DNA from 2 places in the Clostridium sp. SHJSY1 genome. Region 2 is predicted to be linked to the other one. Evidence: riboswitches for the same ligand, from Rfam matches in the RefSeq annotation. Region 2 holds a riboswitch; the other holds the start of a gene.

Region 1 (8,191 bases), on a different contig from region 2:
ATATACAGAAATATTAATACTAAAGAAGGTAGAAGCTGTTGTAGATAAATATTATAACAGTCAAAAATTTAATAACATACTTAATTATTTTTATCCTAAATTTGATACAGCATTTAAATTTTTCTATGAACTTGGATTGTTTTTTGAAAAGAAAGGTTACTTTAATAGAAATATAGGAAATTCGGAGTATTATAAGGTATTTTTAGATTTTAATAATGAGGTGTTAAAATCAAGTGACAATGCTTTGAAAGATATTGTAAGATATGACTATCTTTCTTTTAATAAGAAGAGAGGAATTCCTGAATTTTTAAAAATTAAAATTGATAAGGAAGTAGAAGAAGATATAAAAAAAATATATAGAGATAGATATTCATTTAGGGAATATAGTGTGGAGAAGTTTTTGATAGATATTGAAGAGTATAAAAAGAGTGGGTTAATCAGTGAGCAAAATACATATTACTTGGTAGGTAATGATGGAGAAATAGTTAATATTGTATATAATAAATAAATATAAGAAGGGTGTCTCAAAATTATAGCATTTAATATTGAGACACCTTTTCTTATATAGAAAAAATAATTGCCATATTAAATGAAATATAAAATTACAAATAATTAAATAAGTTCTTAAAAAGGAGTAAAAAGTATTGACATTAATGGGAAAAATATGTATACTTCAAAACATATTAAATTAATAGGAATAGTAGGAAAAGCTTGAGAAACTTTATAAATAAAACAATCTAAATAATAATTATAATGACTACTTAAAAAAATAGAAATGAGGTAAAATAATTTAACTAGAAATGGGGGAATTTTATATGGACAAGATAGATTTAAAACTTATAAAACTTTTGCAAGAAAATGCAAGATATCCTCTTAAACAACTTTCAGAACAAGTTTACTTATCTTCGCCAGCAATATCAACAAGAATAGATAAGCTTGAAAAATCTGGGATAATTACAGGATATCATGCTTCAGTAAATCAATTAGAATTAGGATATAATATAGTGGCTTTTGTTAATTTAGCTATTAGCCCAAATTTAAAAGATAAATTTTATCCATTTATTAATGCCTGTCCAAATGTAATTGAATGTAATTGTGTTACTGGAAACTATTCTATGATAATTAAGGTGGCATACCATACAACCATGGAGTTAGATGATTTTTTAAGTAAACTTCAGAGATTTGGGAACACTGAAACTAGAATAGTATTTTCAACACCTGTTAAGGCTAGAGGAATATCAGTAATAGATTTTTAGCAAATTAAGATATGCACTTATATAATTTACAAAACTAGGTTGTAAAATAGAAATTAAATTTTATTTTATAACCTAGTTTGTTTTATTTAGATTCAATATTTTTCTCTATTTTATGGGAAAATGATAATTTTAGTAAAATAGGCGTTATAATTGTGGTTAATATTACAACAATTAATGTAGGAAGAAATACTTCTTCTGAAATTATTCCTTTTTGAAGTCCTATATTTGCAGTGATTATAGCCACTTCACCTCTTGAAATCATACCAATACCAATTTGTATTGACTCACTTTTACTCATTTTTAGTAATCTTGCTGCACCAGCACATCCTATTAGTTTTCCAATAACTGCCACGATAAACATTATTAAAGTAATATAAATTATTTTTAAATCTATTCCATTTAAGTTTGCTTCTAAACCAACACTTGCAAAGAATATAAGAGATAAAAATCCTGATGAAATTGATTTGATATTTCTCATAAGATATTCTTTGTGGGAAAGCGAGGAAAGCATAAGACCACATATATATGCACCAGTAATAGATGCAATTCCCAAACTTTCAGCCAAATATGCTATTAATATGGCAAAAGCTATAGAGAATGTTAAAAGCTCTCTGCTAGGCTTTACATGAGTTAAGAATTTATTTGCATGTTTTTGAAAAAATATTACTCCTAGCAAAGAAAATAAACAAAATAGAATTATTTTTATAAAAATAAATAGAATTTGTATTGTCCCAGATTCTGAGCCAGAAGTTTGACCAACGGAAAGAACTATAGAGATTAATATAAGTCCTAATATATCATCTATTACAGCTGATCCTAAAATATTTATTCCTGCTCTAGAATTAAGTTTACCAAGTTCTTTAAGTGTTTCTACTGTTATACTTACACTTGTTGCAGTTAGAATCACTCCAATAAAAATATTTTCTAAAAAATTATCAAAAAATAGACTAGCTCCTAGTGTTCCCAGTATAAAAGGGAGTATAATACCTGCTAATGCGATTATAAATGAAGATACACCAGCCTCTTTAAATTCTTTTACATCAGTTTCAAGACCAGCAAGAAACATAAGCATAATTACCCCAAGATTTGAAAGTAATTTTATATTTTCATCATATTGTACAAGATTTAAAACAACAGGACCAAGTACAACACCAGCAATTAATGCCCCTAAAACTTCAGGCATTTTTAATTTCCTACTTATTATACCTCCAAGCTTGGTAAAGGTAAGAATTAATACAATACTTAATAAAGTTTTTTCCATAAAATACCTCCTAGATAATAAAAAAAGGGTAAAAAGTCCCCAAAAGGACTTCCCACCCTAGAAGTCAAACTTTCTTGAAATCAAATAATAATTTGTTCAACCGAAAATCAATATACTTATTTAGTTATTAAATATTTACTTCCTAAATGGTAACATATTCAAAATTAAAATGCAAATATAGATTAGATTAGCTATACTATAATTTAGAAATAGAAAAACAAATGCTGTCAACTTATAAAGAATAAAAAAGAAAAACCTCGAAGCTATGTTGGTGAATTTGAATTCGGAATAATATATTCTATTAAAAAAAGATTTATATATATAAAAATTTAATTTTATGAAAATAAAAATGGGCAAAACTAGATAAATAAAGGAAATAGGTGTACTTGGACAATTATTCTATTAAATGGATTTGAAGGAAACTTTTCATTTTTTATAAATATTATATACAATTTAATATTTTTGTAATTGCTAAAAAAAGTCGATAATAGTATAATTCATTTAGAAAGCAAAAATGAATTATGGACAGATTGGTTTAAGGAGTAGATTAATGATGCAATATTTAATAACGCTGATATGTGCTTTCCTAATTGTTTATTTTATTATTCCATATATAATGAAAGTAGCTCATAAATTGGAATTTACAGATAAGCCAACTAAGAGAAAAAAACATAGAGGACCAATACCTTTGTGTGGAGGACTTGGAATTTATATTGGTTTTTTTATAGTTTATTTTTTAACTATTAAGGATGATATATATAAGCAGATATGGATATTTATTTCAGCTAGCTTAATATTTTTTATTGGAATGGTGGATGACTATTTCAAGACCAAAAAAAAAGAATTTCCGATATATCCTAGACTAATAATACAAGTATTTGCAGCTGTATTGGTATTTAATGCAGGTGTAGTATTTGAAGGATTTAGAAATCCTTTTTCAGGAGACTACATGTTATTGTCAAAAACAGTACAATTTTTATTGACTATTACATGGATTTTTGGAGTTACTACTGTAATAAATTGGTCAGATGGTATGGATGGTTTGGCCGGAGGTATATCATTAATTTCTTCAGGAACATTTTTCTTTGCTGCAATGATATTGGGACAAGGACCACAAGCTCAATTTTCAATAATACTTGCAGGAGCAATAATGGGATTTTTATATTATAACAGGCATCCAGCTAGGGTGTTCATGGGTGATTCGGGAGCTAACTTAATCGGTTTCTTACTTAGTATAGTGGCAATTGATGGGGCTTTTAAGCAAGCTACAGTATTAAGTTTGTTTATACCAATATTAGCATTAGCAGTTCCTATTTTTGACAATTTATTTGTTATAGCTAAAAGATTTAGTGAAGGAAAGCCAGTATATCAAGCAGATAGAAGTCAAATGCATTTCAGATTAGAAGAAAAAGGTTTAAGTATTAATCAAATAGTTAGCCTTATACTTACAATAAGTCTAATATGCAGTGGAATCTGTATATTGTTATTATTAATTAATAAATAATTATATTTACAAATTTCAATAAATAGTATATTATAATAAATATAATTTAATAATTATCTTATCATGAGAGGTGGAGGGACTGGCCCTGTGAAACCCAGCAACCAATATGTGTGTTTATCTAGATATAGTGGTGCTAAATCCTGCAGCATAGCTGAAAGATAAGGGTTATTGTAGTACAGAAGTTTGTTGTACCTAAAGGAATAACCTTTAGGTATTTTTTATGTGAAAAAGGGGGCAATTTTATGAAAATAAGCGAAATATTTAAGAATAAGAAAACAGTGTTCTCATTTGAAATATTTCCACCAAAGACAACATCATCAATTGAGACTATATATAAGACGTTGGAGGAGTTAAAGGGGCTAAATCCAGATTATATAAGTGTAACCTATGGGGCTGGTGGAAGTATAAGGGATAATAAAACTTTGGAATTATCATCTTTGGTTAAAAATAAATATGATATAGAAGCAGTTGCTCATTTAACTTGTATAAGTTCAACAAATGAGGATATAGATTATTATTTAAATTCACTAAAGGAAAATAACATTGAAAATATCCTTGCGTTAAGAGGTGATATTCCAAAGGATGGACTCACTAGAGGAGAATTTAAGTATGCTTCAGAATTGATTGGGAAAATTAATAAATTTGAGGATTTTAATACTGCAGCAGCTTGCTATCCAGAAGGACATGTTGAAAATAAAGGAGTACTAAAAGAAATCGAAAATATGAAGAGAAAAGAGGAGGCTGGGGCAGCTTATTTTATTTCTCAATTATTTTTTGATAACAATTTATATTATGACTTTTTAGATAAAGTTAAAAGTGCAAATATAAAGGTGCCTATTGAAGCAGGAATTATGCCTGTAACCAATAAAAAGCAAATAGAAAGAATGGTATCATTAAGTGGAGCATCCCTTCCAACTAAGTTTGTTAAAATTATGGAGAGATATGAACATAATCCAGAAGCTTTAAGAGAAGCAGGAATAGCTTATGCAGTAGAGCAAATTGTAGATCTTATATCTACAGGAGTAGATGGAGTACATTTATATGTTATGAATAATTCGTATTTAGCAAAAAAAATTAGTGGAAGTATTGAGACTATTTTAGCTACAGAAAACAATAAATAATTAAGATAGGAGAATTAAAAAATGGAAAAAGTAGAAAGTTTTGAATTAGATCACAGAAAGGTAAAAGCACCTTATATAAGAAAATGTTGCTTATTAGATGGACCAAAAGGAGATAAGGTAACAAAGTTTGATTTAAGATTTCTTCAACCTAATCAAGAAGCATTTGGAACAGCAGCAATGCATGGCCTTGAACATTTATTAGCACATGAACTTAGAAGTAGATTGGATGGAATTATAGATTTTTCACCAATGGGATGTAGAACAGGTTTTTATCTAAGTATATGGGGAGATAAAGAAGCAGCTGAAATTAAAGAGGCTTTAGAAGGAGCATTAAAAGAAGTGTTAAATGCTAAGGAAATTCCAGCAGCAAATGATATTCAATGTGGTAATTATAGAGATCTATCATTATTTGGAGCAAAAGAATATGCAAAAGAAGCATTAGATAGAGGATTTTCTCTAAATATATTTGGTGAATAATAATTTTAAGAATTTAAGAAAAATGGAAATGCCTAAGGATAATGTCCTTAGGCATTTTTCTGTTATAATCAAGAAAATATTAGTTTGTAATCATAATTTGTTATTTCCTAGGAAATTATTAGTGAAATAGTAATAGAATTAATTCATTAGTTGTAAAGACAATAATATCTTAATATAAAATAATTAATATAAAGGGAAAGATGGATAATATGAAAATAAAAGTATTTACACAAGAAGTAACATGGAGTATACTGGTGTATATACATTTACGAGGTGATAAATACATGAATAATAGAACAAAAGAGATGATATATGCAGCATTATTAACATCATTAGCTATAATAATACCAGTACAGTTTTCGTTTTTAAGAGTAATAATTCCACCATTTAGTGCGACACTAGCTTCACATGTACCAATGTTTATTGCAATGTTAATTTCACCTATGGTAGCAGTTGTGGTTGGAATAGGATCAGTTGTTGGATTTTTATTTACAGGATTACCTATGCTAATAGTCTTTAGAGCAGCAACACATATTTTGGTAGGTCTTGTTGGAGCAATAATCATAAAGAAAAGTAAAAGTTATGTTAAAGCATCAATATTCACAGCACCAATTCATGGTGTAGCAGAAGCTTTAGTAGTAATACCTTTTGTAGGGTTTGATGTTTATCAATTGCTAGTAGTAGTATGTGTAGGAACAGTTATACATCATGGTGTTGATAGCACTATATCTTATTTTATTGTGAAGGCAATTGCCAAAGCAAGAAGAAAAGATATTTATAATACTTTTAGTGAAATTGGAACAGAACAAGTAATTTAGAATTATATTAATGGTAAAGTTGTGTATAATTTTTTATATGCGGCTTTCTTTTTTGTATACAAAATATGGTATAATAATTTTATTATAAAATCAGGAGAGATAGCAAGGAGTCAAAATTATAAATATGCTATTTTAGAGACAGGAAGGGGACAAACAGAAGCTATTAATCTATAAAAAGGTAGAGAATATGAAATTATATTAAATTATGGGCCATATATAGGAAATTTAAATAGTATATGTATGAAGAAATATTTGTAAAGCAAATATATAAAAATATCGTAATTTTCAAAAATTGAATTTACGATATTTTTATATTATAATTTTAAATTAGTTATGTTAAAAACAAAAGAGATCTATACATAAATTGAAGTTAGTAAGTATAGAAGTTTCATAAAATAAGTTTATAATAAAAAATACACAAATAGAAATATTGAGGTAAGTTATGAATGAAAATATGATAGAAGAAAATAAAGTTCTTCAAGAGAAAAGAAAATTAATTAAAGAAGAAATTGAAGAAAAAAAATCTAATATAAAGGATATTGAGAAGAGAGTTAAAGCTCTGAGTAAAGAAGCAAAAGGAAGTTATAACGAAGAAAAAGAAACTACTGAAAAAATTTATGAAGTTTTAACAAGAGAGATAAATAGTTATGAAGATGCATTAGAAGAACCTTATTTTGGAAGAGTTGATTTTAGAGAATATAGAGGTCTTGAAGAAAGTATATATATAGGCAAAAAAGGTATTAGTAACATACAAAAAGGGGAAGAGGTAGTTGTAGACTGGAGAGCTCCTGTTGCTGATCTTTATTACAGTGGAACAGGGGGAGAGGCATTCTATAAAGCACCAGTTGGAATTATTGAAGGGGAACTTAATTTAAAAAGAAAATTTCTATTTGAAAATAGAAAAATAAAAGAAATCTTTGATGAAGGTCTAAATGAGCTTATGATAAATGGAGAAGAAGGGACAGAGCTTGTTGATGAATTTCTTAAAGTAAACTTAGAGGAAAGTAGGGGGAAGAAGCTTAAAGAGGTAGTTGCAACTATCCAAAAAGAACAAAACGATATTATAAGGTGGCCTAAGAATTTACCAATTATAGTTCAAGGGTCAGCAGGTTCAGGTAAAACAACTATTGCACTTCATAGGCTTGCATATTTAATTTATAGATATAGAGAAACCATGCAAGGAGAAGATATTTTAGTATTAGCACCAAATAAATTATTCTTGGATTATATATCAGATATTCTGCCAAGTCTTGGAGCAGATAAGGTTAAACAAAACACATTTGAAGATTTAGTACTATCAAAACTTAAATTAAGTGGAAAAATATATAATAAAGATGAAAAACTTAAAAGTATACTTGAAGAAAAAGATGAACAAAAACGCAAGTTAATAGTTAATTCTAGCAAAATAAAAGGGACTTTAGTTTATAAAACTATGATAGATAGGTATATTGCATTAGTTGAAAGCAGGGCATTAGATATACATGATATTATTATAGAGGGAGAAGTTTTATTTAATAAAAAAGAAATAGTTAGATTGTATCTCAAAGACTTAAAATCCTATCCAATAAATAAAAGAAAAGATGAAATAAAGAGATATCTAAATCTCAAGATAAAAGAAAGACTAGCTCAAATTTTAAGCAAAATAGATGCAGAGTGGGATTTTAAAATAAAAGATATAAAAAATGAGTTAGAGGATTCTGAAGAGAGAAGAAAAAAGCTTATAGAAATATATGATGCAAGAGATACTATAAAAG
Region 2 (8,191 bases):
ATTCCAACTGCAGCACCAACTGCAACTCCAGTAATAATTCCATTTACATATCTACCCATAATAAAACACCTCTTCTTTTAATTAATCTAACTGGTTTCTATATTTATATTATGTAATTTTTGTTCTTTTAATCTATGAAATGATTTCCAAAGCTTTCTTTGCAAGTTGGTCTGCTATATCATTATATTTATCCCCACTATGCCCTTTAACTTTAATAAACTTTATACTAATTTTTTTCATATTTTCTTGCATTAACTTATGATAAGCAATTGTTAATTCCTTGTTTCGCTTCCAAGTGCCTAAGGCCCAACATTCTATTCCTTGATAATCATATACAATAGTGACCTCTTTATATCCTTTTAAAATAGCATATTCAACAGCTCTAGAAGCTCCTAAAACTTCTCCTGCAACATTTCTAAGAGCTATAGCATCTTGGTCTTCACCCACCCCATTATCCTCATAAACTACTTCTTTATCTTTAATAGCTACTAATCCATAAGAATAGTTACTTTTTTCTAAAGAAAAACTTCCATCTACATAAATAACTAAATTACTATCATCAATTATTGATTTTTCTTCACTTTCACTCTTTAAAGTAATATCTCCACATTTTCCTTTTGAGTTTAAAGACAAGAACTCTATTGCTTCTGATTCTGTTTTAAAACTCTTATATATAGCACCTTTACATCCTATAACTTCTTCTTTACATTCTTCCCAACTTGTAAGAATCTTAGATACTCCCGATTTCCCTCTATATACTGAATAATATTTCGCCATAAATTTACCTTCCTATAATGTACTTAATTCACTAATTACACTATATAATTTATCAACATTTCTTGCATTAGTAAAGCCCACTAAATATTCTACCCCTTTTTTAAGAACTAGAACCAATTCATTTTTCCCTTCCCAGTTTTCAGCTATAACTTTGGTTGGAACAGTACTTGCAATCTTATTTAAGGCAAAAAAAGCAACAGCTAACTCATCAACACTTCCTATAAATGGAATCTTTTTTGGTATTATATCTACAGGAAATACAACATATCCAAGTGATGCTGATATAATTAATTTTGTTTTCATTGGAACTCTATTATCCTTTAACAATCTGCAAATTAATGCTAATACATCTGGCAAAATAAAAACAATATCACTGGCTATTCTAGCCTTCTCCGGTAACTTGTCCTCCATTATTTTTCTTCCAACAGTATACACATCTTTTACTTTCTCTATAGGAAATTCTAGCACTTCCTCTTCTTCTGTCAATACTTCTTCAACCTCTTCATCTTTTATTAATCCTCCTTTAATTGATATATTAACTTCTGCAACTTCAACCATAAGCATATTCTTTTTTATATATACTTCAGAAATATCCAAATCAACATATGGTACTGGATTTAATATCTTATGTATATCTAAAATTACTATATCCTTATAATTTTCTATACCACTTACAGCAAGATGTTTAATGGCAGTTTTTAATGCATAACTTCGCATAATTCTAAATAAGCCAAGTTTTAATATCTTAAACTTTGAAAATTTACAATACACTTTTCCATCCTTTACACCTTCTATTGTTAGTATTCCTTCAAAATCAAATGATACTCCCTTTTTAAAAGCACCCTCTATTTTAATCTCATTATCTATATCAACTTTACTAAGAGATAGTCCTTCAACTTTAACAAATTCATTTATTATACTTAAAATATCTTGTCCTTTAAGCTCTGCCTTTACTTTTGAAATTTTCATTTCTATTTTCCTCCACTACCATTTAATTATAATTTATTTTAACCTTATTTTGATTTCTTGTAAAATTAAATGAATTCCATATATTAATCCATTTTTAAGACATAAATAATACCTATAGATTAAATACTATTTTCAAAGCATCCAATCTATAGGTATTGATATAACTTATAATCAATCTTTTTTATTATTAAAATACTGGAACTACAGCACCCTTATAGTTATCAGTAATAAATGCTTTAACTTCATCTGAAGTCATAGCCTTTGTTAAAGCTTTAATTTTATCTGAATTTTCATTTCCTTTTTTAACTGCTAATACATTTCTGTAATTTTTTATAGATTCATCATTTTTATCTTCTGTGAACACTGCATCTTTTGTAGCATCTAATTTAGCTGATAGTGCATAGTTTCCATTAATTACAGCTCCATCTAATTCATCTAAAGTTCTTGGAAGTTGTGCCGCTTCTAACTCTTTAAACTTTATATTCTTTGTATTTTCAGTAATATCTGAAATTGTAATAAGTTCTCCCTCTTTAACTTTTATTAATCCTGATTTTGCGAGTAATCTTAAAGCTCTTGCTTCATTTGATGGATCATTAGGTATTGCTATAGTTGCACCATCTTTTATTTCATCAAGGCTCTTAACCTTTGTTGAATATAATGCCATAGGTTCAATATGAATCTCTGCAGTATATGTTAAATCATAATTTTTTTCTTTATTTGTTGTATTTAAATAAGCAATATGTTGAAAGTAATTTGCATCTATTTCACCTTCTTGTACTGCTGTATTTGGCAATTCATAATCATCAAATTCTTTTATTTCTAATTTATAACCTTCTTTTTCTAAGATAGGTTGAATCTTTTCTACTATTTCTTTATGTGGAACAGGTGATACTCCAATAGTTATTGTTTTATCATCTGTCTTTTTCCCCCCACATCCTATAAGACCTAATGCCAATACACCTGCTAATGCTATTGAAATTATACTCTTCTTTTTCATATATTAATCCCCCTTAAAATCTTTACTTTGATAATCTGTTATATAAATAATTTCCTAAACTTTGTAACCCTTGAACAATAACAATAAGTAATATTACAGTAATTATCATTACATCTGTTTGGAATCTTTGATATCCATATCTAACAGCTAATGCGCCAAGACCATTTGCCCCAATGGTCCCTGCCATAGCCGAATATCCTATAATACTTATTACTGAAAGTGTTATTCCTGAAATAATTGCTGGTACTGCTTCTTTAATCATTACCTTAAATATTATTTGTATTGTGCTTGCCCCAAATGCTTTTGCAGCTTCTATAACTCCAGGATCAACTTCTTTTAAAGCCGCTTCTATTATTCTTGCTATAAAAGGTGCTGATGCTAATGTTAATGGCACTATAGCTGCTACTTCTCCATATGATTTTCCTACTATTAATCTAGTTAATGGTATAATTACCACCATTAATATAATGAATGGCAAACTTCTAAGTGTATTCACTATAAAGTCTAACCCACTATAAACAAATTTATTCGGTTTTAATCCCTTTTCATCTGTTAATACTAATATAATTGCTGGTATAAATCCAATTATTACTGCTAATATAGTTGATGGTATTACCATTATTAACGTTTGATATATAGCTGGCCATATTAATTCCCACATACTATATTACCTCCCATTCTATATTTTTACCTTTTAGATAATCTATAACTAGATCCTTGTCCTTTTTCTCTACATTAATTACTAGACTACCTAAAACATTACTTCTAAACTTTTCAAGTTTGCCCCAAACTATTGAAAAATCAATATTTATTTCTCTAGCCATCTTTGTAATTATTGTATTTTCAGAACAATCAGCTGGGAAGAATAACTTTATATTTACACCTGTTTCAGGTAGAGTTTCATCTTCTTCTTCTCCCAAGAACTTCTTTAAAGACAATCCTGGTTTTAAGAACAACTCATCCGATTTTCCTTCTATTTTAATTTTGCCCCCTTCAATTAATGCTACTTTCTCACATACATCTTTTACTACTTCCATTTGATGTGTAACTATAACAATAGTAATTCCAAGTTCTTTATTAATTTTAGATAACAATGTAAGTATATCTTTTGTTATTTTTGGATCTAAAGCTGATGTTGCTTCATCACATAAAAGTATTTTTGGCTCTAATGCTAATGCCCTTGCAATAGCAACCCTTTGTTTTTGTCCACCACTTAGAGCTGTTGGTTTACTATTAATCTTTTCCTTTAGTCCAACTAAGTTTAACAGTTCCATTACTCTTTTATCTATTTCTACCTTACTATACCCCCAAACCTCAAGTGGAAGAGCAATATTTTGATATACTGTTTTTCTTTTTAGTAAGTTAAAGTTTTGAAATATCATACCAAGATTCTTTCTAAACTCTCTAAGTTCTCTATTATTAAGTTTAGAAACTTCTTTCCCCATAACATTCACTGAACCAGCATCATAGGATTCAAGTCCATTTATACATCTAAGTAAAGTTGATTTTCCTGCCCCACTATGTCCAATTAAACCGTAAATTTCCCCTTGATTTATGCTTATTGAAATATCTTTTAAAACTTCTATATCCCCAAAACTTTTACTTACATTTTTAATTTCTATCACTAATTGTCTCCTCCTCTATGAATGTAAGATAAAAAATAAATGCGCTAGAGAATAAATCCCTAGCGCATAAAAAACACTAAACTATTATTCTCTCATCTTTCAGTAATAAATAATTACCGCAGGAATTAGCACCACATTAAAATAGTAAATGAACTATTATATTGGTTGCTGGGCTTCAAAGGGCCAGTCCCTCCACCACTCTTGATAAGACATCAATTATATTAATTTTTCAAGCAATTGCTTTATGTTATTTATAATAGTATTTAAATTCTAGTTTGTCAATATTTTTTTTCAATAAACATTTTAATTCATATTAATTCAAAAAAATATACTATAACTTATTCTATACTAAGTAACTATCTTTAAAAATTGAAAATAACTTTAATTAAAGTTATGAATTTTAAATTCTAATCGCAACATATGATTTATTTTTCTACAGCATTTTGTATGCTATTAATAGCTTCCTTTAAACTTTCACTTTTTTCATTAACTACATCTGCAACTTTGTAAATATCAACTATCATTTTAAGCATTTCATTTTGATCTTTAACAGTTGATTCAGCCACTTTACTACTCATATCAGATAATTTCTTTACTTCTGTTGCAACTACTGCGAATCCCCTTCCAGCTTCTCCAGCTCTTGCAGCTTCAATTGACGCATTTAATGAAAGCATATTGGTTTGAGATGCAATCCCAACTATCTCTTGTGAAGAATTCTTAAAATTATTAGCCATATCTTTTATACTATCTAATTTTCCATAAAGAGTTTCAACTATACTCTTCATTTCATCAATTTCTTTACCAATCTTTTCAATAGACTTGCTTACTAATTCCATTTCACCCATACATTTATCCTCTCTTTCTTTTTATCCTCTGCTTAATTATATACCATTAAAATAACTAAACCAACTCAATATCTAAACATTTGTTGTAAAATTATTATCTAAAATATTCTTTAATTCTTTTGTGGCATATCTAATATTATTATTTGCAAGAATTGCTGATACTATAGCAACTCCATCTATTCCTAATCCATTTAATTTAACAATATTATTTTCATTAATACCACCAATTGCTATAACTGGAATATCTATTGCTCTTTTTATTTTCCCTAATGAATGACATGTAACTATATTGGCATCTTTTTTTGTGTTTGTAGGGAAAATAGCCCCACAACCAATATAGTCCGCTCCTTCTGTCTGAGCTTTTAATGCCTCTTCAAAGTTATGTGCAGATATTCCTATTATTTTATTTTCGCCCAATATTTTTCTAGCCACCTTGCAAGGCATATCACTTTGTCCTAAATGAACACCTGAAGCATCAATAGCCTGGGCTATATCTATTCTATCATTTATTATTAATGGTACATTATATTTATCGGTTATTATTTTAATTTCCTTAGCTATATTATAAAAATCTAGTGAAGAAATTTTCTTCTCTCTTAGCTGAACTATAGTTGTGCCTCCTAGAATACTTTCCTCAACTGCTTCTTTTAAATTTCTGCCTTCTAAAATATCTCTATCTGTAACTAAATAAAGAGTGTAATCAATGTTAGACTTATCCATTTTCTTCTCTCCTTTTTTCCTTATATATACCATTATAGCAAAGTATTTTTACATAACCATATCTTGAATAAAATACTACTTTATTTAACAATTGAAATAATATGAATTTTACTTTATACTAAGTTTGTTTATATGAAATATAAGAAATTGTAAAAGAGGTTGTTAACTATGAATATATACTTAGATAATGCATCTACTACAAAACCTTCAGTTGAAGTAATTAATGCTATCTCCAGTAGTATGAGCGAATTTTATGCCAATCCCTCATCACTTCATAAACTAGGCTTAGAATGTGATAAGAAATTACATGAATGTAGATATGAAATTGCAAAAACTATAAATTGTTCTAAAGATGAAATTTATTTTACTTCAGGTGGTAGTGAAGGTAATAACTTTATTTTGAAAGGATTAGTTAAGAAAAATAATCACATAATTACTACTACTTTTGAACATAGTTCTGTAAAAAATACTGTTAAATTTCTAGAAGACAATAATGTTAAAGTAACCTATCTTTCCGTTAATTCAGATGGTTTTATAAATATAGAAGATTTAAAATCTGCTATCAATAAAGATACTACACTTGTATCTATATTGTATGTAAACAATGAAATTGGTTCAATCCAAAACCTTGAAGAAATTGGAAAAACTATAAAAATTTTAAGTTCGCGTGCAAAATTTCATGTAGATGCAGTTCAAGGTTATGGAAAATTGCCTATTGATGTTAAGTCTATGAAAATTGATGCATTAACTGTTAGTGCTCATAAAATTAATGGTCCTAAAGGAATTGGATTCTGTTATCTAGCCAAAGGTTTAACCCCAATTCCTAATATAATTGGTGGAGAACAAGAAAAAGGCTTAAGAGCAGGAACAGAAAATCTACCTGGAATAGTGGGACTTACAGTTGCAGCTAAGGATAAACTGAAAAATTTTAAGGAAAACTATAAAAAAGTTGAAATGTTAAAAAGTTATATGATAAATAAATTAGCAGAAATTGATAACATTAAAATTAACAGCCCTATTGGCGATTTTTTTTCTCCATACATATTAAATATATCTTTTTCAAAAGTGCGTGGAGAAGTTCTTCTTCATTATTTAAGTGAAGAAAATATTTTTGTCTCAACAGGTTCAGCCTGCACCTCTAAGAGTAAATCTGGAGTTCTTGGAAGCCATGTATTGGAAGCTATGAATCTTTCAAGAGATGATATTGAAGGTGCCATAAGGTTTTCATTTTCACCAGATAACACAAAAGAAGAAATTGATAAAACAATTGAAGTATTAAAAAAAGGATTATTTTTATTAAGGAGAATTAAAAAATGAATAAATTAATTTTGGTTAAATATGCCTCAGAAATATTCTTAAAAGGCTTGAATAGAAATACATTTGAAAAAAAACTAAGAAATAATATCTCTAAAAAATTAAAAGGTCTTAATTTTGAAATTATAATTGATCAAGGTAGATATTTTATAAAAGTTGATGAAATTGAAGAAGGAATTACTAGAATAAAAAATGTTTTTGGAGTTTCTGAAGTTTGTTTGGTAACTAAAGTTGATAGAAATTTAGTTACAATAAGAAATGAGGCTGTCAAAAGTATCACTAATGTAGATTGTAAAACTTTCAAAGTTATTACTAATAGAGCTAATAAAGATTTTCCTCTAAACTCTATTGATACTTCTAGGGATATTGGAGGATATATTCTAAAAAATACAAATACTGAGTTAACTGTTGATGTTAAAAATCCCGAATGCATAGTACATATTGAAATACGAGAGCATGCTTATATTTGGTCTAATAAAGATAAGATTAAAGGGGTTGGTGGTCTTCCATATGGAATTAATGGAAGTACAATGCTAATGTTATCTGGTGGAATAGATTCCCCTGTTGCAGGATATCTTATGGCTAGGAGAGGTGTTGCTCTAAATTGTGTATACTACCATAGTCATCCTTATACATCAGAACGTGCTAAAGATAAGGTTAAAGAACTTGCTAAAATATTAGCTAGATACACTGAAGAAGTTAACTTATATATAGTTCCATTTACTGAAATTCAAATGAATATTATTGAAAAATGTAGGGAAAACGAATTAACAATACTTATGAGAAGATTTATGATGAGAATAGCTTGTTCTTTAGCTGATAAACTTGGTATAGACTCTATCTCCACAGGCGAAAGTATTGGTCAAGTTGCAAGCCAAACTATGGATGGCCTTATAGTTAGTACAGATTGTGCTGATAGACCAGTATTTAGACCACTTATAGCT

Evidence for each region. A riboswitch is a leader RNA that binds a small molecule or an ion and turns the genes downstream of it on or off. The one in region 2 is predicted to bind S-adenosylmethionine.
Region 1: linked by a shared signal. The riboswitch ahead of metF (methylenetetrahydrofolate reductase [NAD(P)H]) and the one ahead of NNC19_RS05295 (methionine ABC transporter ATP-binding protein) in region 2 are both predicted to bind S-adenosylmethionine.

Annotation. Positions count from the first base shown of each region.
Region 1 is NZ_JANDMF010000014.1:38,963-47,153, reverse strand. Features, by position in the region: gene NNC19_RS08765 (B12-binding domain-containing radical SAM protein) at 1-508, shown strand, start outside; gene NNC19_RS08760 (Lrp/AsnC family transcriptional regulator) at 816-1,256, shown strand; gene NNC19_RS08755 (cation:proton antiporter) at 1,339-2,517, opposite strand; sodium ion sensor (DUF1646 type) at 2,564-2,619, opposite strand; gene NNC19_RS08750 (MraY family glycosyltransferase) at 3,071-4,021, shown strand; SAM riboswitch class I at 4,077-4,186, shown strand; gene metF (methylenetetrahydrofolate reductase [NAD(P)H]) at 4,264-5,142, shown strand; gene NNC19_RS08740 (S-ribosylhomocysteine lyase) at 5,164-5,619, shown strand; gene NNC19_RS08735 (ECF transporter S component) at 5,904-6,437, shown strand; gene helD (RNA polymerase recycling motor HelD) at 6,880-8,191, shown strand, end outside.
Region 2 is NZ_JANDMF010000006.1:53,623-61,813, forward strand. Features, by position in the region: gene NNC19_RS05270 (hypothetical protein) at 1-59, opposite strand, end outside; gene NNC19_RS05275 (ribonuclease H family protein) at 133-777, opposite strand; gene NNC19_RS05280 (YkvA family protein) at 790-1,746, opposite strand; gene NNC19_RS05285 (MetQ/NlpA family ABC transporter substrate-binding protein) at 1,934-2,743, opposite strand; gene NNC19_RS05290 (methionine ABC transporter permease) at 2,766-3,404, opposite strand; gene NNC19_RS05295 (methionine ABC transporter ATP-binding protein) at 3,406-4,368, opposite strand; SAM riboswitch class I at 4,458-4,579, opposite strand; gene NNC19_RS05300 (methyl-accepting chemotaxis protein) at 4,794-5,213, opposite strand; gene thiE (thiamine phosphate synthase) at 5,286-5,933, opposite strand; gene NNC19_RS05310 (cysteine desulfurase family protein) at 6,102-7,250, shown strand; gene thiI (tRNA uracil 4-sulfurtransferase ThiI) at 7,247-8,191, shown strand, end outside.